Regions from separate parts of the Ruegeria sp. AB9 genome, predicted to be linked through region 3. Evidence: riboswitches for the same ligand, from Rfam matches in the RefSeq annotation. Region 3 holds a riboswitch; each other region holds the start of a gene.
The links. Region 3 has a riboswitch for cobalamin ahead of ACR0K5_RS23765 (DUF4198 domain-containing protein). Riboswitches for the same ligand answer to the same signal wherever they lie in the genome.
Positions count from the first base shown of each region.

Region 1: it holds a riboswitch for cobalamin, as region 3 does, so the genes downstream of both, ACR0K5_RS18755 (DUF1636 family protein) here and ACR0K5_RS23765 (DUF4198 domain-containing protein) in region 3, are expected to answer to the same signal.
Region 2: it holds a riboswitch for cobalamin, as region 3 does, so the genes downstream of both, ACR0K5_RS11470 (hypothetical protein) here and ACR0K5_RS23765 (DUF4198 domain-containing protein) in region 3, are expected to answer to the same signal.

Region 1 covers NZ_JBQGAA010000011.1:79,134-82,337, forward strand. The annotation lists gene ACR0K5_RS18745 (ABC transporter substrate-binding protein) at 1-732, opposite strand, end outside; gene ACR0K5_RS18750 (ABC transporter ATP-binding protein) at 745-1,521, opposite strand; gene ACR0K5_RS18755 (DUF1636 family protein) at 1,518-1,874, opposite strand; cobalamin riboswitch at 1,973-2,167, opposite strand; gene ACR0K5_RS18760 (D-lyxose/D-mannose family sugar isomerase) at 2,271-2,936, opposite strand; gene ACR0K5_RS18765 (carbohydrate kinase family protein) at 2,953-3,204, opposite strand, start outside.
Region 2 covers NZ_JBQGAA010000003.1:470,220-473,423, reverse strand. The annotation lists gene ACR0K5_RS11480 (DNA polymerase III subunit gamma/tau) at 1-729, opposite strand, end outside; gene ACR0K5_RS11475 (protein-tyrosine phosphatase family protein) at 901-1,413, shown strand; gene ACR0K5_RS11470 (hypothetical protein) at 1,405-1,812, opposite strand; cobalamin riboswitch at 1,902-2,116, opposite strand; gene ACR0K5_RS11465 (alpha/beta hydrolase family protein) at 2,249-3,106, shown strand; gene rsgA (ribosome small subunit-dependent GTPase A) at 3,143-3,204, opposite strand, start outside.
Region 3 covers NZ_JBQGAA010000024.1:9,271-12,474, forward strand. The annotation lists gene ACR0K5_RS23755 (cobalt ABC transporter permease) at 1-387, opposite strand, end outside; gene cbiM (cobalt transporter CbiM) at 384-995, opposite strand; gene ACR0K5_RS23765 (DUF4198 domain-containing protein) at 1,002-1,787, opposite strand; cobalamin riboswitch at 1,921-2,119, opposite strand; gene ACR0K5_RS23770 (ROK family transcriptional regulator) at 2,233-3,204, opposite strand, start outside.

The DNA of each region.
Region 1 (3,204 bases), on a different contig from region 3:
GGCCACGGCCTCCCACGACGTGCGGCCCCAGCTTGTGTCCAGATCATGGGTCACGTTCTCACCCCCGGCAGCTGCAATCATTGCATCGGGAATGGCGAACTTGCCGGCGGTGAACGGAGCATCGGCGGGTCCGTCCAGCAGGAACACACGAGGTTTTTTCAGATCGGCTGTTTTTGCTTCGATGCTGGATAATTGGTCTTTCCAGCCGGTGATCAGTGCCTCAGCCTTATCCTCAACCTGCATGACCTTGCCCAGACGCAGAACGTCATCAAACAGCAGGTCCATGCTGGCCTCGGAGCGGTCCTTGTCGAGATGAACGCAGCTTTCGGTCAGAACCATGGTTTTGATTCCGAAAGGCTCCAGAGTGGCGGGCGTGACATCGCCGCCGGGTTTCATGCCATAGTACCAACCCGCAAAGAACAGATCGGGTTCGACGGCCACGAGGTTTTCAATGGTCGGATATTTAGGGGCAAGCTCTGGGATTTCGCCGCGCTGAGCATCAAAATCAGGGCTTGTTTTGTACCAACCAGTAATTCCGGTCAGGCCCACGATTTTGTCCTGCAAACCCAAAGCGAAAGCCATATCCGTCATGTTCATGTCATGCACGACCAGACGCTCGGGCGCCGTTTCAAAAACCAACGGTTCGCCGCAGTTATCTACGGTCACAGCATCCGCCGCCGCACCGCTAGCGAGGCCAGTGAAAAGAGCCACCGGCCAGAGTTTCTGCATCATTTTAAGCTCCTGTTATGATGACAGTTTTCGTTTTCGGATATCCAGCGCCGGGATCATGCGACCTTCATGTTGAAAGCACAGGTAATCCACGCCAAACGTGTCACGCACGCGATCAGGGGTCAGAACTTCGCTAACAGGCCCAAACCCTGTCAGGCGCGTAGCTTTCATCAACGCCACATGGGTGGCAAATTCCGGGATCATCACCAGATCGTGGACAATCATGACGACCGTCACACCCAGATCAGCAACCAGCGACAGCATGTGCCCCTTGGCGTCAGGGTCCAGATGGTTGGTAGGTTCGTCCAAAAACAGCAAAGACGGGTTTTGCGCCAGTGCACGCGCGATATGAGCACGCTGACGTTCACCACCTGATAATTGGCTCATCGGTTTGTTCGCGAAGTGAGACAGCTCGGTCGTCGTTAGCACCCGTTCCAGATCAGCCTTGTGCTGAGCCGCCGATCGGTCACCCTGAATCGGGATTTGCCCCAAGGCAACATAGTCTTGCAGGCGCATGCGTCCGTCCGGCATTTCCTGCTGGCCAACCACGGCAATGGATTGGGCGCGCTGGCGGGCGGACAGGTTGCGAAGACTTTGGCCTCGAATCCGAACATCACCCAACGCGATCCGCTCGATCCCGCACAGCAGTTTCAGCAGCGTGGTCTTCCCGGCACCGTTCGGTCCGGCAATTGCCAGAATTGAACCTTCGTCCAGACTGAATGACACATTTTTCAGTAAGACATCGCCGTTGAGGGCGTAATACTCCAGATCCTCAGCAACCAGAAAACTCATGACGCGCCCGCCAATGGCAAGGCGGGCATCCGCGATAAGGTCTTTGTAAAGAGGGCAGGGGGCCGATCCGACGCACTGGTCCAGCCATCGTCGCTGTCACCAAACTGGGTTGCAAAATCGACCAGCGCCGTCAGGTCGCCTGCCGTTTCAATATCACCAAATAGGTACTGAGCTTTGCCAGCGGCCTGAAAGCCAACGGTCATGGCCCGTTCACAACCTGCCATGCATGCAATCATCCGGGTTTCAAAACCGTCCGGAAGCTGAGCATCCAGCACTTTTTGCGCAGCCTCGGCTGGGATCGGCCCCTGACATGTCGAACAGATCAGAACGTAGTGATCAGAATAGTAGGTCATTGCCCTCTCCGTCTTTTGCCAGAGTCAGATCGGGGGCAAATACCGAAATTTCACGCAACCGCGCCATCAAGCCTCCTTCCGAGACGCCCCGCCTCGGGTTGGTTTACCATGCGATGGCAGGTCTCCTGACTTGCGGGTCACAGCTCGGCCCACCTTCCCAACCCTTTCGGATCAGTGGCACAGTGGCGTCGCTCTCCGCTTACAGTTGCGGGGGCAGTCACGGACTTGGCGCATTCCGGCGCCGCACCGTATTCCCATTTTCATCCCTTACGGAACCATCCCGATCAGCTAGTCTGGCGACGCAAGACTTGTCAAGCGGCAGAAAGATCGGGGGCTGGATCGCATTGCGAGCGTTGGGTCTGTCTTCCTGTTTGCGCGACTCTATCCAAAATGAGGCTAATAGTCTGACACAAGAAGAAAATCCGGCTTAGCATCTTCTTCGATTTTAGAGAACCGAGGGATCGGGTCTTCAAACACATTATCCGTACGGTCATCATTCACAGTCGAAACCTCACCTATGAGGCAATCGCCATGTTCGGCCCAGAAGGCATGCCAGACGCCGGGCATCAATGTCACGCTTTGCCCCGGCTTAAGTCGCAAATGCTCTCCGGGTTGCAAGGTAACAGGGCAGGCATCGCTCGGGACCGTCACCGGATTGTTCCGGTCAATTCCGCCGCTTGGATCCGACGCATAGATTTCCAGAACCAGATCGCCACCACCCCGGTTGATGATGTCTTCCGCTTTGACAATATGCCGGTGCATCGGCGATAGCTGTTGATCTTTCGAAATCAGCAGCTTTTCCGCATAGAGCATCCCACGACCGGATGTGAGATCACTCACTTCACCGTTTCGAAGGGTGAACAGGAACAAGCCAAGCTTGTCGAACCGGCCTTGAGCGTAATCGGTAATATCCCACCCCAATCCGCGACTACGGATCGTTTCGGCCACAGGGCTGCGCATTTGCTCCGGCGACCAATCCGCAAAGGGTGGCAACACGGCACCGAAAGACTGAATGAACGCCTGTGCCTCGGATTTGATGCGGTTGATTTCTGATCGTTTCATTGTGCCATTCTACCGATCAAAGCTCATGCGCCCAAGGTGGTTCGGCCCCGGCTCGTGACACAGTCACAGCGGCAACGTCAGCGCCCAATGCCATGGCCGCTCGCAAGCTTTCCGCGGTCATGTTTCGTAGCCCTGCTTTAGTGAGATGCCCCGCGCGGCTAAGCTGGGTCAGGACACCAGCGTTAAACGTGTCACCTGCGCCGACTGTATCAACAACTTCGACAGGCTTCACCGGAACCGAGACCTCTGAACCATCTGCCAGATACCC
Region 2 (3,204 bases), on a different contig from region 3:
AGTCTCGCCAGCCCCGTGCGAAATCGCCTGATCCAGTAGCGAGGTCGCATCCCGGGCCGATCCTTCCGCTGCTCGGGTGATCAGCGCCAGTGCGTCTTCCGCGATCTGGGCGCTTTCCGCTCCGGCGATTTTGCGCAGCAGACCGATCATGTCTTCGGGTTCGATCCGCCGCAGATCAAAGCGCTGGCATCGGGACAACACCGTGACGGGCACTTTGCGAATTTCGGTGGTCGCAAAGATGAACTTCACATGTGCGGGCGGTTCTTCCAGCGTCTTGAGCAGCGCGTTGAAAGCGCTGGTCGAGAGCATGTGAACCTCGTCGATGATGTAAATTTTGTAACGCGCGCTGGCGGCGCGATAACGCACGCTGTCAATGATCTCGCGAATGTCGTTGACGCCAGTGCGGCTTGCGGCGTCCATCTCCATCACGTCGACATGGCGGCCTTCCATGATGGCGACGCAGTGTTCGCACTGACCGCAGGGTTCGGTTGTGGGACCGCCGTTCCCGTCCGGACCGATGCAATTCATGCCCTTGGCAATAATCCGAGCGGTCGTGGTTTTACCAGTTCCGCGAATACCGGTCATGATGAAGGCCTGCGCGATCCGATCGGCCTCGAACGCGTTTTTCAGGGTGCGCACCATGGCATCCTGACCCACCAGATCGGCAAAGGTTTCCGGGCGATATTTGCGGGCGAGAACCTGATAGGCGGGGCTGGGGCTGTCAGTCATGTCTTCTCGTTCGGATTCGGTGCTTCGGCACAGCGTAGTGGCCACTGCTGCCCGCGTCCACAGCGTGGTGTGATGATTTTTGTTTTAGAAACGAGTCAGTTTCGCACTAAACTGCATCAGCAGATTTAATAACTCATTTTTGTAAAGAGTTCTTTGGGGAGGACACAATTCATGTCGCAGTTGGTGGTCTACGCCCTGCAAGTCGGAGGAGGAACGCTTGCCCTGACCTCGATGCCCGGACGTGGCGGGGATTATTCCAGCGATCTGGATACGATCGCAGCCTGGCAGCCGGGGCTTGTTGTATCGATGACAACGGATGTCGAAATGCTTCAGGACGGGGCGCAGAGTTTTGGCAGCGACATTCAAAGCCGCGCCAGCCGGTGGGTTCACCTGCCGATAGAAGATTTCGGAGCGCCGACAAAGGCGACTGAGGACGCGTGGCCGTCTGTCAGTGCCGCAGCCCGACACGCGCTGTCAGGCGGAGGTCGCGTTTTGGCACACTGTCGAGGAGGCTGTGGTAGGTCAGGCATGGTTGTCCTGCGGCTGATGGTCGAATGTGGCGAACGCGCCGACAAAGCGCTGGAACGATTGCGGGCCGTGCGACCTTGTGCCGTAGAAACTGATGCGCAACTGGCCTGGGCGTCTCAACTTGCCCAGGCACAGGTAGATCTGGAATCAGACTGAAAGCTGCTCGGGCGTGTAAACGGTTTTTCGAGGCCGGATCGTGGAAGCTTCGATCATAGCGCAGGGTGGGTATTTGACGATATTGGATGGCATCGCGCAAAACGTGTTTCCAAAGACCAAATCGGCATAAACATTCAGGGTCTCAATCGCAGCTTCGGGCTGCGTGCCGCAAAAGACACGAATGCTGCCTGATTGCGCCCGGAACGTTGCATGGCATCCTTCGGTGCAATGCGACAGCTCACTGTTTCCTTCAATCTCGAAATCATCGCTTGTGGCTGCTGTGGCCTGTGTCATGGCCTCCGCAATCGAGCGCGCAAGCTGCGCCAAAGCCGGGCAGGTTTTGCCCGTCCGCTGACAAACGGTTGCACTGTATTCATGCGTTTTTGTCTTCCAGATCATCCTGCGCCCTCCGCGCGTGGGGACAGGAGAGTTTGGTCAGGCAGGACGGCTTTTGCGGTCAGGACCTGCCCGGACACCCCGCCCGAGTTTCGGTTTCGTTTCCGATGGCAGGTCTCCTGACTTGCGGGTCATTGCTTTGCCAACCTTCCCAGCCGTTGGGCCAGTGGTGTTTTGGCATTGCTTACCGCTTACAGTTGCGGGGGCAGTCGCGGATTTGGTTGAGCCCTGAGGGCATAACCTCACCGTGTTCCCTTTTCATCCCGATCCCTTGTGGAGGTCGGAAACCATCACACAACCGCTAGCGTTTGACCACCCACCGAGTCAAGCCGATCTTTTGCCCGGACGTTTGGTCATGCTGGATGCACTGCAGGTTCCTGCGTACTGTCCATGGCATTGAAGTCGGCCCATTCGATTGTGCAGCGCAAAGTCAGAGATCATGTTGGATACAGAGCAGAGTGTTTTGACCGAAGATTTTCAATTCCCGTCTGGATCGGTAACGCTGTCTGCACGCCTCTATCGCCCAGTAGTCGAGCCGGAAACCGTTGTCGTGCTGAACAGTGCAACTGGTGTGCCGCGCGATTATTACTGTCATTTCGCACGATGGCTCGCCGCTGAGCATGGCATGGCCTGCCTGACCTATGACTATCGGGATTACGGGTTTTCTTTGACGGGCCGCTTGAAAGATTCGCGTGCGACCATGGCGGATTGGGCCTTGATCGACATGCCTGCGGCACGGGCGGAAATGCGTCGGCGATACCCGAATGCAAGACACTGGACCATTGGCCATTCAGTCGGCGCGATGTTGGGTCCGGTGCAGCCCGATATCGATAAGGTCGACCGTATGATCTGCGTTTGTTCGGGCCTAGTGACATTGAAGGACCATCCGTGGCCCTATCGGGGTCTGGCGTGGTTGTTCTGGTACGGTCATGCCCCTCTGATTGTGCGGGCGCTCGGGTATCTGCCCGGGAAAGCGATCGGCTTTGGCTCGGATCTGCCTTCATCTGTTTACTGGCAGTGGCGCAGGTGGTGCACGGCACCATTGAACTATGTGCCCGAAACTGGCCAGGACCTGCCTGCCGCGTGGTGGGAAGGTTCGGGCGTACCCGTAGATCTGTTCACCTTCGAGGATGATCAGATGGTGCCGCCAGAAGCGGTCTGGCGACTTGCTGATCTTTACGGCTCCGAGGCCAACCGTCACCTGCTGAAGCCAGCCGATTTCGGGCTGCCAGAGGTTGGTCATATCGGAGCATTTGCCCGGCGCAACGCTGCAGTTTGGCCGCGCCTGATCGCCTGACCAGACGCGGCGCAGGCGTTGCCGAGCACCTTCCAGCTATCGCCGGTCGCGAAGCTTTTTTTCCTGCATGACGCCACGCACCATCTTGCCGAACGCTT
Region 3 (3,204 bases):
AGCAACTGAACCGCTGATCTGTGTCGGAGCAGCCAAAAATGAGTCACCGGTTTTAGCCACCGCAACGCCCATGATCTCTGCGACATCTTCGGCAGACATTGTGACTTCGGCCACATGTCCGGCACCAAGGTCAGCAAAAAAGGTGTGCGACACGGCTGAGTTCGGTGTGTAGACAAAGAAACCGTCCACATCAGTGACAGTGCGACCCAGCTCTGCCCCATCCGGGCCGGAGACAATGACCTCGGTCTCGCTTGCCATATCACCGTTAGAGAACCCGATCTCGCCCTCAATGGCGTCGCCGGATTCAAAAACGCCGGCTATGACTTTATGCGCCAGTGCAGGCACAGGTGCGCAGCACAGTGCCAGGACGAAAACCAGATGCTTCATGTGGTCACTCCTTTGACAAACAGCTCGGGCTTGACCTTGCGGGCCAGCAAAACCGCGAACCCGGTCAAAATCGCCTCAATGGCCATGACGGGGATATGTGCAAAGAAAACGAGCTTGGCAGCGGGCAAAAATTCGTCTCCTGACAATGCCAGCGATACCGCAACCATGCCGGTTGTGGCGGCAATTGCAAATGCACCGCCGACACCTCCCCATATCGCTCCGTGCAAAGGTGTGCCGCGGGCGATCAGGCCACCAAAGAGCATTCCTGCCACGACTGCAGGCAAGGCGATATTGACAGTGTTGATCCCCAACACTGTCAACCCGCCAAAGCCGAAGAAGACGGCCTGCAGCAAAAGCCCGACGAACAAAGCCGGGAATGCGGCCCAGCCAAGCAGAAGCCCGGCCATGCCATTCAGGATCAAATGTACCGACGACGGGCCAATGGGCACGTGGATCAACGATGCCACAAAGAAACTGGCAGACAGCACCCCCGCAGTGGGAATGCGATCAAGGTCCAGTGACCTGAGGCCCAATGCAATCCCCCCCGCAGCGGCGACGGCGCCGCCAATTACGACCGGGTTGGAAAGGGCTCCGTCGACGATATGCATTTGGCGTTACTCCAGATCCCAGGCGCGGATCCAGATGACCGCGTCCTGGCTGAGTTCTTTACCTTCATGTTCGGTCACTGGACCAGCCCCAAGTGCTGCGAAACCCCAGTATCCGGCTTTTGGAACACCGAACGAGAAATACCCGTTATCGTCCGAGATGGCGACCACGGCACCGCCGGGCATCGGCGAAACGTTCGGGGTCGAAGCGGCTGCACTGTCCATGTCAGGCTCGGCCGCCATGTATTCGATCTCGATCTCGGCGCCCGCAACCGGCTGACCATCCGCCATCACGCGCCCCGTGAAGGTCGAACCCGCAATGATGTTGGTCGGCTTGTTCAGCGGAATGATCTCGGTCGGCAGGCCCACCGGGTTCATCCAGTCGGTCGGTAGTTCGTTGCGGTTCAGAAACGCTTTGGTAAGCTGCTGGATATAGATGTCCTCTGACTCTTCATAGTAAGGCTGCGGAACCGTCACCAGCACGTAGTCGCCTGAGCGCTTGACAGGAACAGTGCCTTTGAAAGCCGCGCCTTCATTCTCTTTGCCGGTAAATCGGACAGGTTCCAGCGTGCCCAGCAGGTCGGTCTTTTCACCGTTGTGGATTACATAGAATTCCTGCGGCTTTTCCAGATCCATGACATGGCCATTTTCGAACGGATGCCAGAAGATCAGCTTGACCGGCACGTCGCCCGGCTTTTCGATCATGGTGTCACTGGTGTATTCCAAAAGGAAATGCGCATTAGCCATGGCGGGGAGCGCCACCGCGGCAACGGCTGCAGAGAGCAGCTTCTTCATGAACAGTCGTCCTTGTCCCATCGCGCCAGTCCCGGCACGAAACTCGTTTTGACTGCGGGACATCCAAGGCCGAGTTGCTTTTTCAAGCATCCTGGTCCGACGAACATCCCGTCGCCGATTAGGAGTGCCCATAAATGAGGGCACATATCCGGCAGGTATCCTGACTTGCGGGTCGAAGCGTTGGACTGGCCTTCCCGGGAGAATCCCAGTGGCGTGTCAGCCCTGCTCGCCGCTTACAGTTGCGGGTGCAGTTGCGGAATTGGGCCTGAGCCCGCACCGCATTCCCTATTGATTCCAGAGCACGCCCCGGAACCGGACATGCCGAACGGCTTGCCAGACAATCCCGGCATCCGTCAACGATCAATTGTGATGACTGTCGAAAAAGTCATGAACTCTGGAAATTTCGGTAAACTTACTTGGCCCGAGAAGTGCATATAAAAGAACTTTACGCTTCGGAAAGATACCTTTCTGACAAGGGCAAACTTGCCGCGCCCAACGAACGGGCGTCCGGGCCTACGGCTCCTGCCAGCACAGAAGGTCGCTCAAGTCCGGTCAGATTCAAATCGGAAAGTTCGTTTTCAACCATCTCAACCAAACGCGCTTTGATATCCGGCGGCATCCAGCCATCGATCTTCACGCATTCAAAGTCTATAAGGCTACAGGATGAGACAATTGCGCTGGCAATCCCGCTCGCCGTCTGTTTCAACCAGTTTTCCAGTTGAACTTTTGGCAATTCCCAACGCTCGGTCGTTTCCCATATAGAATGCGTAGTTGCCTTTTCTGCGGAGATTGAACGCTCGAGTACGTAAAGGCTGGCCACGTCGATCAAAGGCTTCACACCGCTCGTGTCATCAGGCACTGGCAAAGGGCCGAGTGCACCAGCGTTTCCACGACCCGAAAAGATTGAACCATTGAGAACCACACCTCCGCCAATGAAGTATCCGACGTAAAAGTACAAAAAATCCCGAGGCCCGTCCGCTGGACCAAAAACCAACTCCGCTCCACAGGCTGCCGTCGCATCGTTTTGAAGAAATATCGGCATATCGTAGCAAAGCGCGAGATCCGCCTTTATGTCCGCGGAACGCCACGGGTCCATTTTTTCCTGAGGAACCTGCAATGTCTGGGCCCAGTCCCACAGGTAAAACGGCATGGCAATCCCAAGCCCTGCGATCCTGCCTTTGGCCTCAGGTGACATGGACGACATCATTTTCTCAAGGCTTTCTCTGGAAAAATCCAAAGTGGCTTTCGGCGTTGGATAATCATAGGTTCGCCGCTCGCGTTGCCGCACATTTCCGACAAAGTCGGTCAGAACGAGTTCGGTACTGCGGCGCCCGACTTTGAGTCCAAAGAAAAACGCGCCATCTGGATTGAGGCGCATGGGAACAGATGGCTGCCCGACTTTCCCGCGAACCGGTTC